One region of the Rhodovibrio salinarum DSM 9154 genome, then DNA from elsewhere that is predicted to be linked to it. Evidence: riboswitches for the same ligand, from Rfam matches in the RefSeq annotation. Region 1 holds a riboswitch; the other holds the start of a gene.
What was found. Region 1 has a riboswitch for cobalamin ahead of cobU (bifunctional adenosylcobinamide kinase/adenosylcobinamide-phosphate guanylyltransferase). Riboswitches for the same ligand answer to the same signal wherever they lie in the genome.

Region 1 (5,873 bases):
GATGGGCGCGTGCCGCGTTACACCAGCTATCCCACGGCGCCGCACTTCAGCGATAGGGTGACGCCTGGGGTCTACGCCCATTGGCTGCGTGACCTGCCCGAGGGTGCGCCGCTGTCGCTCTACCTGCACGTGCCGTTCTGCGACAGCCTGTGCTGGTTCTGCGGCTGCAATACGACCGTGGTGAACCGGCCGGAGCCGGTCGCACGCTACGTCGACCTGCTGTTGCAGGAAATCGACATGGTCGCGCGCACGATCGGGGACCGCAGGGCGGTGTCGCAGATCCACCTGGGCGGCGGCAGTCCGACGATCCTGAACGCCGAGCAGGTCCATCGCGTGTTCACGCGCCTGCGCCACAACTTCGATCTGCGTTCGGATGCCGAAGTCGCCGTCGAGATCGACCCGCGTGGGCTGTCGGAAGAGGTGATCGCGGCCTTCGCCGAGGCGGGCCTGTCCCGGGCGTCGATCGGCGTCCAGGATATCAATCCGAAGGTCCAGGACGCGATCAACCGTATCCAGTCGCACGAGACGACCACGCGGTGCGTTGAGCTGCTGCGCAAGCACGGGGTCAACAAGCTGAACCTCGACCTGATGTATGGCCTGCCGTACCAGGGGATCGACGATCTGCATGAGACGGTGCGCCAGAATCTGGAGTTGTCGCCGGATCGCGTGGCGGTGTTCGGCTATGCCCACGTGCCGTGGATGAAGAAGCATCAGAAGCTGATCCCGGAAGATGCCCTGCCGGGCACCGAGGAGCGCTGGCAGCAGTATCGCGAGGCTGCCGGCTGGCTGGTCGGCGCCGGCTATTGGCCGATCGGCCTGGATCACTTCGCCAAGCCGACGGACTCGATGGCCCAGGCGCTGCGCGAGGGCTGGCTGCATCGTAACTTCCAGGGCTACACGACCGACCAGGCCCCCGCACTGCTCGGCCTGGGGGCCTCGGCGATCGGCAAGACGCCGCAGGGGTACACGCAGAACCACCGCGACGTTCCGAACTATGCGGCGGCGATCAAGGATAGTCAGTTGCCCACGGTCAAAGGCGTGGCGATCGGGACCGACGATGCGATGCGCTCGGACGCGATTGAACAGGTGATGTGCTTCATGACCGTCGACGTGGGCGAGGTTGCGGAACGGCACGGTGCCGATCCGAGCGTGTTCGACAACGCGATCGAGCAGCTGCGTGAGATGGAGCAGGATGGTTTGCTGCGGATCACCGGTGGCCGCGTCACCGTGCTCGAAAGCGGGCGGCCGCTGTTGCGTACCGTGTCCAGTGTGTTCGACGCCTACCTCGAGTCTACCCAGCAGCGCCGTCACGCCAGCGCTGTATAAGGTGCGCCGCGCTTTATCCTGTCCCTCCGCCAGGTGAAGGAGGGACGGGATGAGGTGGTTGCCGCCGTCGTTGCCTGGAACACAAACGCCAGCTTGTCCCGGCGCGTCCACTGTCCTAGGCTCGCCTCTCAGACATTGCCGGCGGTTCCCGGGCGGCCCTCGCTCGGGATCAAGAGGGAACGGGGTGCGGCGTGCGTCGCCAAGGCCCCGGCTGTCCCCGCAACTGTAAGCGCTATCGGGCGCTCTGCCGTGTAGGCCACTGGCCGTCGTATCAGACGACGCAGCCGGGAAGGCGGGCAGGGCACGCGGCTCCGCGACGACGGGGCCGCAGGGCGCGAGCCAGGAGACCTGCCGCCGGCCCCAGACCGCGCCAACGCGGACGCCGCCCGGGCGGGGAAACCGGCGGTGCATGGCATGCCCTGGCCATCTCGTATTCAGGGCGGTGCCGTGCGCGTCCGCGCTGGCCTGAGCAGGGGCACAGGAAGCTCGGGCCGTCACATGATCTTGATCCCACAGGCAGGCGCATGAGCGCCCCCGCGACCCTGGTGCTGGGCGGTCAGCGCTCCGGCAAGAGCCGCTATGCGGAATCCCTCGTGGAGTCGCAGCCGGGCGCGTGCGTCTATCTCGCCACCGCCGAGCCGCATGACGGCGAGATGGCCCGCCGCATCGCCGAGCATCAAGCCCGCCGCGGCGAGCGCTGGTCGACCGTGGAGGCGCCGCTGGATCTGCCGGGCGCGCTGGCCTCGGCTGCCGCGCCGGGACGCACCGTGCTGGTCGACTGCCTGACCCTGTGGCTGTCCAATCTGCTGGGCCACGACCGCGACGTCGCGGTCGAGCGTGCACGCCTGTGCGACACGCTGGCGGCGCTGGCCGGTCCGGCGGTGCTGGTCTCCAATGAGGTTGGCCAGGGCGTGATCCCCGAGAACAAGCTGGCGCGCGCCTTCGTCGATCAGGCCGGGCGGCTGCACCAGGCCGTCGCGGCCGTGGCCGGACGTGTCGTCTTCGTCACCGCCGGCCTGCCGCAAACCCTGAAAGACATCCCGCACACCTGACTCCACCCCTCACGAACGGGCCCTTTGCCATGACCGCACCCGACGACAGCAGCACGTCTCCCGCCGCGCCGAGCGCGGACACGCAGACCACCAAGATCCCGACCACCGTGATCACCGGCTTCCTGGGCGCCGGCAAGACCTCGATGATCCGGCACATGTTGGAGAACGCCGGCGGCAAACGCCTGGCGTTGGTGATCAACGAATTCGGCGACCTGGGAGTCGACGGCGAGATCCTGAAGGGCTGCGGCATCGAGGGCTGCGGCGACGACGACGTCCTGGAACTCGCCAATGGCTGCATCTGCTGCACGGTCGCCGACGACTTCCTGCCGACCATGGAAAAGCTGGTGAACCGGGCGGAGAAGCCGGATCACATCGTGATCGAGACCAGCGGCCTCGCGCTGCCCAAGCCGCTGGTGCAGGCGTTCGGCTGGCCGGAAGTGCGCACCCGCGCGACCGTCGACGGCGTGATCGCGGTGATCGACGCGCCGGCGGTGGCCGATGGGCTGTTCACCTCCCGCCCCGACCAAGTACAGGCGTTGCGCGAGAGCGATCCCGCCCTCGACCACGAAAGTCCACTGGAGGAGGTGTTCGAGGATCAGATCAACTGCGCGGACATCGTGGTCCTGAACAAGACCGATCTGCTCTCCGCCGATGCGCTGGACAGGGTGGTCACCGACCTCAAGGCGAAGCTGCGTCCGGGCACCAAGCTGCTGCGCGCCGCCCATGGGGCGGTCGATCCGGAAGTCATGCTGGGCCTCGGCTCGGGCGTCGAGGACGACCTGGCCGGTCGTCCCTCGCACCACGACGACGAGGAAGAGCACGACCACGACGATTTCGAGACCTTCGCCATCGACTTCGACGAGCCCAAGAGCCCGCAGGAGATCATCGGTCGCATCCAACCCGCGGTCGAGCGCCATGGCGTTCTGCGCGTGAAGGGTTTTGCCAGCGTCGCCGGCAAGCCGATGCGCCTGGTGATCCAGGGCGTGGGTGGCCGGCTGCAGCACTACTACGACCGCGAACTGCGGGCCGACGAGCCGCGCGGCGGCCGCCTGGTCGTGATCGGCGAAACCGGCCTCGACCGCCAGGCGATCGAGACGGCGGTGAAGGGCTAACGGCCCGGGCCGCCAAACGAGGACGACGGGTACCGAGATGCATCTTCTGAAGGCCACGCCGGGTGGCGTGCAGGACGGGCAGGAAGCGGTCGACCTGGGTCAGGACCCGGGCGAGATCGTCGTGCTGTCCGCCGCTGATACCGAGCTCGCCAATCTGGCGCAGGCGCGCCAGGATCTGGGCGACGCCTATCCCGAGCTGCGGCTGGCGAACCTGATGCAGCTCGGCCACAACATGTCCGTCGATCTCTACCTGGAGCAGACGTGTTCCAGCGCGAAGCTGATCGTCGTGCGCCTGCTGGGCGGGGCCAACTACTGGCCCTACGGCGTCGAGCAGCTGCAGATGCTGGCGGAGACGCGCGGCATCCAGCTCGCCCTGCTGCCGGGCGACGATCAGCCGGACGCAGATCTGGCGCAGCGCTCCACAGTGGATGAGGACGCCTACCACCGCCTGTGGCAGTACTGCGTGCACGGCGGACCGGCGAACGCGCGCGCCTTCCTCGGCTACGCCGCGGAACTCGCCGGGCACGCCGGCTTCGACTGGGCGGAGCCGGCACCGCTGCTGCGCGCCGGTCTGTACTGGCCAGGGTGCGAGGCGCCGAGCCTGGACGACCTGCGCGCCGACTGGCTGGCGGACGCGCCGGTGGCGGCGATCGTGTTCTACCGTGCCCATGTGCAGGCGGCGAACTTGGCCCCGGTGGATGCGTTGATCCGGGAACTGCAAGCCGCCGGCGTCAACGCGCTGCCGCTCTTCTGCGCCAGCCTGAAGGAGCAGGTCAGCGCCGACACCGTCCGCCACCTGCTGACGCAGGCCGGCGCCGGCGTGGTGCTCAACGCCACCGGCTTTGCCGTCTCCAAGCCGGGGGCCGAACGCAGCGAGACGCCGTTCGACGCGATCGACGCGCCGGTGCTGCAGGTCGTCTTCTCCGGCGGCACCGAGCAGGCCTGGCGCGCGGGGACCAACGGTCTGGGCGCGCGCGACATCGCGATGAACGTGGCCCTGCCGGAAGTCGATGGCCGCATCCTGTCGCGGGCCGTCTCATTCAAGGCGGAGGCGCGCTTCGATCCCAAGACCCAGACCAGCGTTGTGGCCTATCAGCCGGTCGACAGCCGTGTACGCTTTGCCGCAAGATTGGCCGCCAACTGGCTGAAGCTGCGGCATAAATCGCCGCAAGACCGGCGTGTGGCAGTGATCCTGGCGAACTACCCGAACCGTGACGCGCGGATGGGCAACGGCGTCGGCCTGGATACGCCGGCGGGCACAGTGAATCTGCTGCGGGCGATGGCGGAGACGGGCTATCAGACCGGAGATATCCCCGAAAGCGGCAACGCGCTGATCGAGACGATCGCCGCCGGGCCGACCAACGCCGCACACGACGGCCGGGAGATCCGGGAGACGCTGGACCTTAGCACCTACCGTGCCTTCTTCGACCGGTTGCCGCAGAAGGTACGCGAGGAGGTGACGGAGCGCTGGGGCGCCCCCGAGAGCGACCCCTTCTTCTTGGGCGACCAGGACGCCTTTGCGCTGCCGGCTTACGTTCAAGGCAACACGGCGATCTGCCTGCAACCGGCGCGCGGCTACAACGTCGATCCCGAACAGACCTATCACGACCCGGACCTGGTGCCGCCGCACGGCTACTTCGCCTTCTACGCCTGGCTGCGCGAGGCCTTCGGCGCGGACGCGGCGATCCACATGGGTAAGCACGGCAACCTGGAATGGCTGCCGGGCAAGGCGCTGGCGCTGGACGAGAGCTGCTATCCCGAGGCCACGCTCGGCCCGCTGCCGCACCTCTACCCCTTCATCGTCAACGATCCGGGCGAGGGCACGCAGGCCAAGCGCCGCGCGCAGGCCGCGATCGTCGACCACCTGACCCCGCCGCTGACCCGCGCCGAAAGCTATGGCCCGTTGGCCGAGCTGGAGCGCCTGGCCGACGAGTACTACGAGGCCGCCGGCGTCGACCCGCGCCGGCTGGAATTGCTGGGTCGGGAGATCCTGGACCTGTCCGCGCGGATCGGGCTGGACCAGGACTGCGGGATCGAGCGCGGCGATGATACCGAAACGGCTTTAGGTAAGCTCGACAACTACCTCTGTGCGCTCAAGGAAATGCAGATCCGCGACGGGCTGCATGTGTTCGGTCAGGCGCCCGAGGGCCGGCTGCAGACCGATCTGCTGGTCGCGCTCACCCGCCTGCCGCGCGGCCAGGGCGACGGCGGCGATGCCAGCCTGATCCGCGCGCTCGCCGCCGACCTCGACTTGGATGAAGCGTTCGACCCGTTGGATTGCACCTTCGGCGATCCCTGGGACGGCCCGCGCCCGAATGTACTCGCCGATCTGGGCGAGGGCAGTTGGCGCACGACCGGCGACACGGTGGAGCGGCTGGAAAAT
Region 2 (5,873 bases), 870 kb from region 1:
GCGTGCGTACGGGCAGCAGGAACATGCCGGAGTTCCAGGCGTAGCCGCCGTCGGCGAGGTACCGCGCGGCGGTCGCCTGGTCCGGCTTCTCGACGAATTCGGCGACCTGGTAGCAGCCGTCGCCGGCGTCCAGGGCCGTGCCCTGCCGGATGTAGCCGTACCCGGTCTCCGGGCGCGTCGGCGTCATGCCAAAGGTGACCAGCCAGCCGTTGGCCGCGGCGTTGGCGGCGCGGTCGATTGCCCTCAAGAACGCCTGCGTGTCCGCGATCACGTGGTCGCTCGGCAGCAGCAGGAGGAGGGCGTTGGGGTCACGCTCGGCCAGCTGCAAGGCCGCGACCGCCGCAGCCGGGGCCGTGTTGCGGCCGAATGGTTCGAGGATGATCGATCCCGGCGGTGTGCCGGTATGCGCCTGCACCTTGCGCAATTCCTCCGCGACCAGGAAGCGGTGCTCCTCGTTGCAGATCACGGTCGGTGCGGCGAACCGGGTCGACTCGCCCACCCTCAACGCGGTGTCCGCCAGCATGCTGTTGTCGCCGATCAGCGGCAGCAGCTGTTTCGGGTAGAGGTGGCGCGATACCGGCCAAAGCCGCGTGCCGGAGCCGCCGGAGAGAATCACGGGATGGATCGTCGGGGAACTGGTGCGCATGTGATCTGACGGAACGGAGGGCCTTCGTTGCGGAGCGCTTGAACCCGGTCATGGCATCCGGACGTGCGGCAGAGCAAGTTTGAACACCTGACTCCCGAAACGCCCCGGCTGCACGTGACTGACGCCGCCGCCCTGAGGCAACGATCCGCACGTCTTGGGTCTTAAAGATCGTAGCCCGGTTCGCAGCAAACGCATCAAGCCCGTCCGGCGCACCCCAAAGGAGGTGTGCCGGACGGGCCGATTAAGCTGGAACAACGCTATGCGGTGTCTGCGATCACCAACGTCTGCGAGGCACGATCGCCGTTGCCGATTCAGGCGGGACGGACACGCGGGGTGCCGGCCCGGCGCGGTGCATCCGGCCGCTGGTTCCCGGTGAAGGCGGAGAGCGCCAGATCGATGAACGGTGCCGCCAGCAGTGTCGCTATCAGTAGCGTCATCGCTGCGATGAACAGGCCCATGCCCGCAGAGGCCATCGCGAATTCGAGCGGCACGGCCAGCGCCATCGCCAGCAGCGCGGCATAGATCACGGTCAAGACGATACGCTCGATCATGTCGAACTCCTGGTCGATCGAATGGCGTCACGCTCCGCGCACGGTTCGTAGTGGTCAGGCCGCGCGGTGATGAATGTTCGGAACTGGCCGTGATGATGCGCTCAAGCGTGGGCTGGCCAGCTATGATCCATCTCAACCGAGCGACAGCGTGCCGCACCCTGCTTTGGCGCGGCTGCCTGGCGGGGCTGGACGGACTGCCGCGCGCGCTGCTTGGCGCGTTCTGGGATCTCGGCCCGCCGCATGCCGATGTCCTCGAGCACGCGGTCGCTTAGCTCCATGAGCGCCCGCCGGGTTTCGCGCTCGACGCGCTTGCGCCGTACGGCGTCGATTATGCGGTTGGCGGCACCTGCCAGGATCGGTGCCAGGTAGCGTGCGCGCTCGGCTTCGGCGTAGCGGCGTAACTGAGCGGCGGTGAGTTCGTGCAGCGGCGGCGATTGCAGCAAGGGGTGCGGGCCGCGTTGGCGCGCCGCTTGGATCAGATCGCGTTCGGTATCGGTCAAACGGGCCATGTTCGTGCTCCGTGGGATGAGAGGTCCACGGGCGTCGTCACACGAGCGTCTTGCAGTCGGGCGCGGGTGCCGGCGACGTCCAGCGTCGCGCTCTTTATAACCTGAGTATCTTTATGGGTATTATCTGCTTTTCGCAGGTCAGGGGGTGCCCGGTTGCATCGCTGGCTTGCGGTGGATCAAGCGTGCCTAACCGGGCGCGTGCTATTCTAATCAACCCCGGTTTGGACCGCTGTACTGGTCTTGCGATTGCGCGCGATAGTCTCCTTGGCCGCCCCGCGTAATCGTCTGTTTTTCCAAGCTCCACCCGACAGTCAGGCGGCTATGAGGGGCAAGTGCGCTGGCAGTGGTGAGGTCTGTTCGACGGGAACGGGCGTCGCGCCAATACTATACCGGAATGGTCGGGCGCTTGTGCCGCGTGCGTGTAAGGACGCAGCAAACTGCTGTTTTTCGCGTCAGCGACGTGGTCGTGCTGCCGCCGGGCGTCGACGCCTCTTATTGGAAGTGTTCTAATTCTAGTGATGGGCGTGGGCCGAAGCCTGGGCCTTTGCCCATGGGTTTGCACATGAGGAGCACGTCACAATGACTCATCCGAAAAACCGGATGCCCACACGCCGCGGTTTCATCCGCCAAGCGTTCGCCGTTACGGCTGCTGTGGGGGCCGGCGGCTACACGCTGACGCGTGGGCACAACGCCAAGGCTCAGAAAGCACCGAAACAGGCGGTTCAGTATCAACCCGATCCCAAGGGCGATCAGCAGTGCACCAACTGCCAGTTCTGGATTCCACCGGAAGGCGGCCAGGACATGGGCGGCTGCCAGATCGTCGCCGGCGAGATTGATCCGACCGGCTGGTGCAACCTCTGGGCCAAGGCCTAGCCACCCGTGCCAACCCGCCTCGGGCGGGACGGTAGGGAATGGAATTTCACGTCAGGGGGATACGATGCGATATTTGATGAGTGCCGCTGGGGCGTTGGCTCTTGCAGCGGCCATGATGTCGGGGCACCCCGTAGCCGCACAAGATGGCGACATGGCGGAGATCGACGACGCTCAGCTGATCGAGCGGGCGAACGACCTGTTCGATCCGATCCCGACCGAGCCGCCGGAATTGGACGGCAACAAGGTCACGCCCGAACGGGTTCAGCTTGGCCGGATGCTGTTCTTCGATCCGCGCCTGTCGGCCAGCCACGCGATTTCCTGTAATTCGTGCCACCAGATGGGTCTGGGCGGCGACGACAACCAGCCGACCTCGATCGGTCACGGCTGGCAGCGTGGTCCACGGAATGCGCCCACGGTGTTCAACGCGGTCTTCAACACCGCCCAGTTCTGGGACGGCCGTGCGGAGGACCTGGAGCAGCAGGCCAAGGGGCCGGTCCAGGCCGGTGTCGAGATGGCCAACACGCCCGCACGCGCGGTCAAGACGCTGAAGTCGATGCCCGGCTACGTCGAGGCTTTCGGGGCGGCCTTCCCGGAGGAAGAGGACCCGGTCACGTTCGACAACATGGCGAAGGCGCTGGAAGCCTTCCAGGCCACGCTGCTGACCCCGAACTCGCCGTTTGACCGTTATCTTAAAGGTGAGACCGACGCGCTCACCGCCAAGCAGAAGCAGGGCCTGCAGGAGTTCATGAGCACCGGCTGCGTGGGCTGCCACAACGGCGTCAACATCGGTGGCCAGGGCTACTATCCGTTTGGCTTGATCGAGAAGCCGGGGGCGGACGTGCTGCCGCGTGACGACCGGGGCCGCTTCCAGGTCACCAAGACGGCGAGTGACGAGTACGTCTTCCGTGCCGCGCCGCTGCGCAACATCGCGATCACGCAGCCGTACTTCCACTCCGGCAAGGTCTGGAGCCTGGAGAACGCGGTGGCGCTGATGGGCGTGTCCCAGCTCGGCCAGGAACTGTCCGAGGACGAGATCGACCGGATCGTCGCCTTCCTGCAGTCGGTCACCGGCGAGCAGCCGCGTGTCGAATACCCGGTGCTGCCGGAAAGCACCAGCGAGACGCCACTGCCCGTCGAGTACGAGCAGGAGCCGTCGAAGCGGTAAACCTGGGCTGACGACCTAGCTGGATGAAGGCCGCCGGGACCCGGGTTCCGGCGGCCTTTTTGCACGCTGTCCCGGGATGCTGGGCGCGACCTTTCGAAGCTGGACAGTGTACGTGCAAGCCACTATCGTTTGCGTCGTTCGACGGTCCCCGCAAGGGGATAATTGGGAATTCGGTGCGCGGATGGCATCCAATGTCATTCGCAAGTCCGAGGCTGCCCCCGCAACTGTAAGCGGATTCGGGCGCTTCAACAGGCCACTGAGAGCAACCGCTCTTGGGAAGGCGAAGCGTTGACAAGCCGCGAGCCAGGAGACCTGCCGTCGCACAGAACCCCATTGAAACCGGCCGGGGTGCGCCGGAGGGAACAGGATGCGGGCACACTCATCTCTCGAATTTCGCGCATGCGCGCCGATCCTTGAAGGTCGGCGCGATTCTTATGCGTCTCCAGGCGTGAGCCCTGTCGCCGCATCGGGTTTCTATGCCATCGCACCTCCGCCGACATCCCAACCGGTGCGGAAGAGGCAGTCATGTGTGTGGTCTGAGTTTCTTAGCCTGCGGCTACGCTACGAGCGTTTTCGCAGGCGCAGTCCCCCTCTTGACTGAATAACGTTATATCATAACGTTCTATCCTCCCTAGATTCCGCCTTCAGATTGGAGTTCCCGATTCCCATGGTGCGACCTTCTATTTTCCTCGCCGCGGCGGCGGTCGCCGTTCCGCTCGCCATGACCGCGGCCGGCGCCGCGCAAGCGGCGGATACCAGCTATCCCCTGTCTCTCGACAACTGCGGCCGCGAGATCAGCTTCGATTCGCCCCCACAGCGGGTGGTTTCGCTCGGTCAGGCCGGTACGGAAATGCTCTACGCGCTGGGGCTCGGCGACAAGGTCGTCGGCACCGCGGTCTGGTTCAATCCGGTGCTCGACCGGTTCGAGAAAATCAACCAGCAGGTCGAGCGCCTGGCCGACAATGACCCGAGCTTCGAAAGCGTCGTCGCCAAGAGGCCCGAGCTGGTCACCTCGCAGTTCGAATGGCACGTCGGTCCGCAGGGGATCGTCGGGACGCGCGAGCAGTTCGCCGAACTCGGTATCTCAACCTACATCCTGCCCACCGATTGCGTCGGCAAGGACAACACCACCGGCGGCGACGGCACGCGCAACGTTCAGGTCACGACCGACCTGATCCACCGCACTGTCGGGGAACTCGCGCGGATTTTCGATGTGCCCGAAGCCGGTGACGAGGTGATTGCGGACCTCAAGACCCGCGAGCGCGATGCCCGCCAACAGGTCGAGCGGATCGAGCTGGACCAGGACGTATCAGCCGTCGTCTGGTTCTCCAGCGCGGAAATGGACATCGATCCCTACGTCGCGGGCCAGAACGGCGCGCCTGCCTACATGCTGAAGCAACTGGGGATCCGCAATGTCATCGACTCCAACGAGGAATGGCCGACCGTCGGCTGGGAGACGATTGCGCAGAAGAACCCGACGATCATCGTGATCGCGCGCATGGACCGGCGCCGGTTCCCGGCCGACGATTACAAGCGCAAACTCGAGTTCCTGAAGACCGATCCCGTGACCCGGCACATGGACGCGGTGCAGCAGGACCGGATCGTGATCATGGACGCCCATGCGATGCAGCCGACCCTGCGGCTGGTCAATGGGCTCGAAACGTTGGCCGACGCGGTCGAGTCGTACGAGCTGAGCAAGTGATTCGATCCGTACGTCAGATGGCAGTGGCAAGAGGTGCCGGCTATGGCACCCTTGCCTTGCTCCTGCTTGTCGTCACGTTTGCCCTCGGCGCGTCGATCGGCGAGACCCCGATCCCGGTCACGGTGGTTGGGCAAACGGTTGCCAATCATCTGTTTGGCGCGTCCTACGAATTGGATCCGATCGAGGCCGGGATCGTCTGGAACTATCGGCTCAGCCGGGCCGTGGTGGCGGCCTGCTGCGGCGCGGCGCTGGCGCTGTCCGGCGTGATCCTGCAGGCCCTGCTGCGCAACGCCTTGGCCGATCCCTACATCCTTGGCATTTCCGCCGGGGCGTCGACCGGGGCTGTGAGCGTCGCCATTCTCGGCATCGGCGGCGGCGCCATCTCCCTGTCGTTTGGCGCCTTCGTCGGGTCGCTCGCGGCCTTCGC

Region 2: another riboswitch for cobalamin. It lies ahead of RHOSA_RS25835 (ABC transporter substrate-binding protein); the one in region 1 lies ahead of cobU (bifunctional adenosylcobinamide kinase/adenosylcobinamide-phosphate guanylyltransferase).

What each region holds. Positions count from the first base shown of each region.
Region 1 is NZ_KI911559.1:3,033,124-3,038,996, reverse strand. Features, by position in the region: gene hemN (oxygen-independent coproporphyrinogen III oxidase) at 1-1,326, shown strand, start outside; cobalamin riboswitch at 1,452-1,696, shown strand; gene cobU (bifunctional adenosylcobinamide kinase/adenosylcobinamide-phosphate guanylyltransferase) at 1,851-2,378, shown strand; gene cobW (cobalamin biosynthesis protein CobW) at 2,408-3,490, shown strand; gene cobN (cobaltochelatase subunit CobN) at 3,528-5,873, shown strand, end outside.
Region 2 is NZ_KI911559.1:3,901,050-3,906,922, reverse strand. Features, by position in the region: gene RHOSA_RS0118175 (mannose-1-phosphate guanylyltransferase/mannose-6-phosphate isomerase) at 1-646, opposite strand, end outside; gene RHOSA_RS0118170 (hypothetical protein) at 958-1,197, opposite strand; gene RHOSA_RS23515 (DUF1127 domain-containing protein) at 1,299-1,706, opposite strand; gene RHOSA_RS0118160 (high-potential iron-sulfur protein) at 2,286-2,579, shown strand; gene RHOSA_RS0118155 (cytochrome-c peroxidase) at 2,644-3,744, shown strand; cobalamin riboswitch at 3,870-4,078, shown strand; gene RHOSA_RS25835 (ABC transporter substrate-binding protein) at 4,412-5,446, shown strand; gene RHOSA_RS0118145 (FecCD family ABC transporter permease) at 5,464-5,873, shown strand, end outside.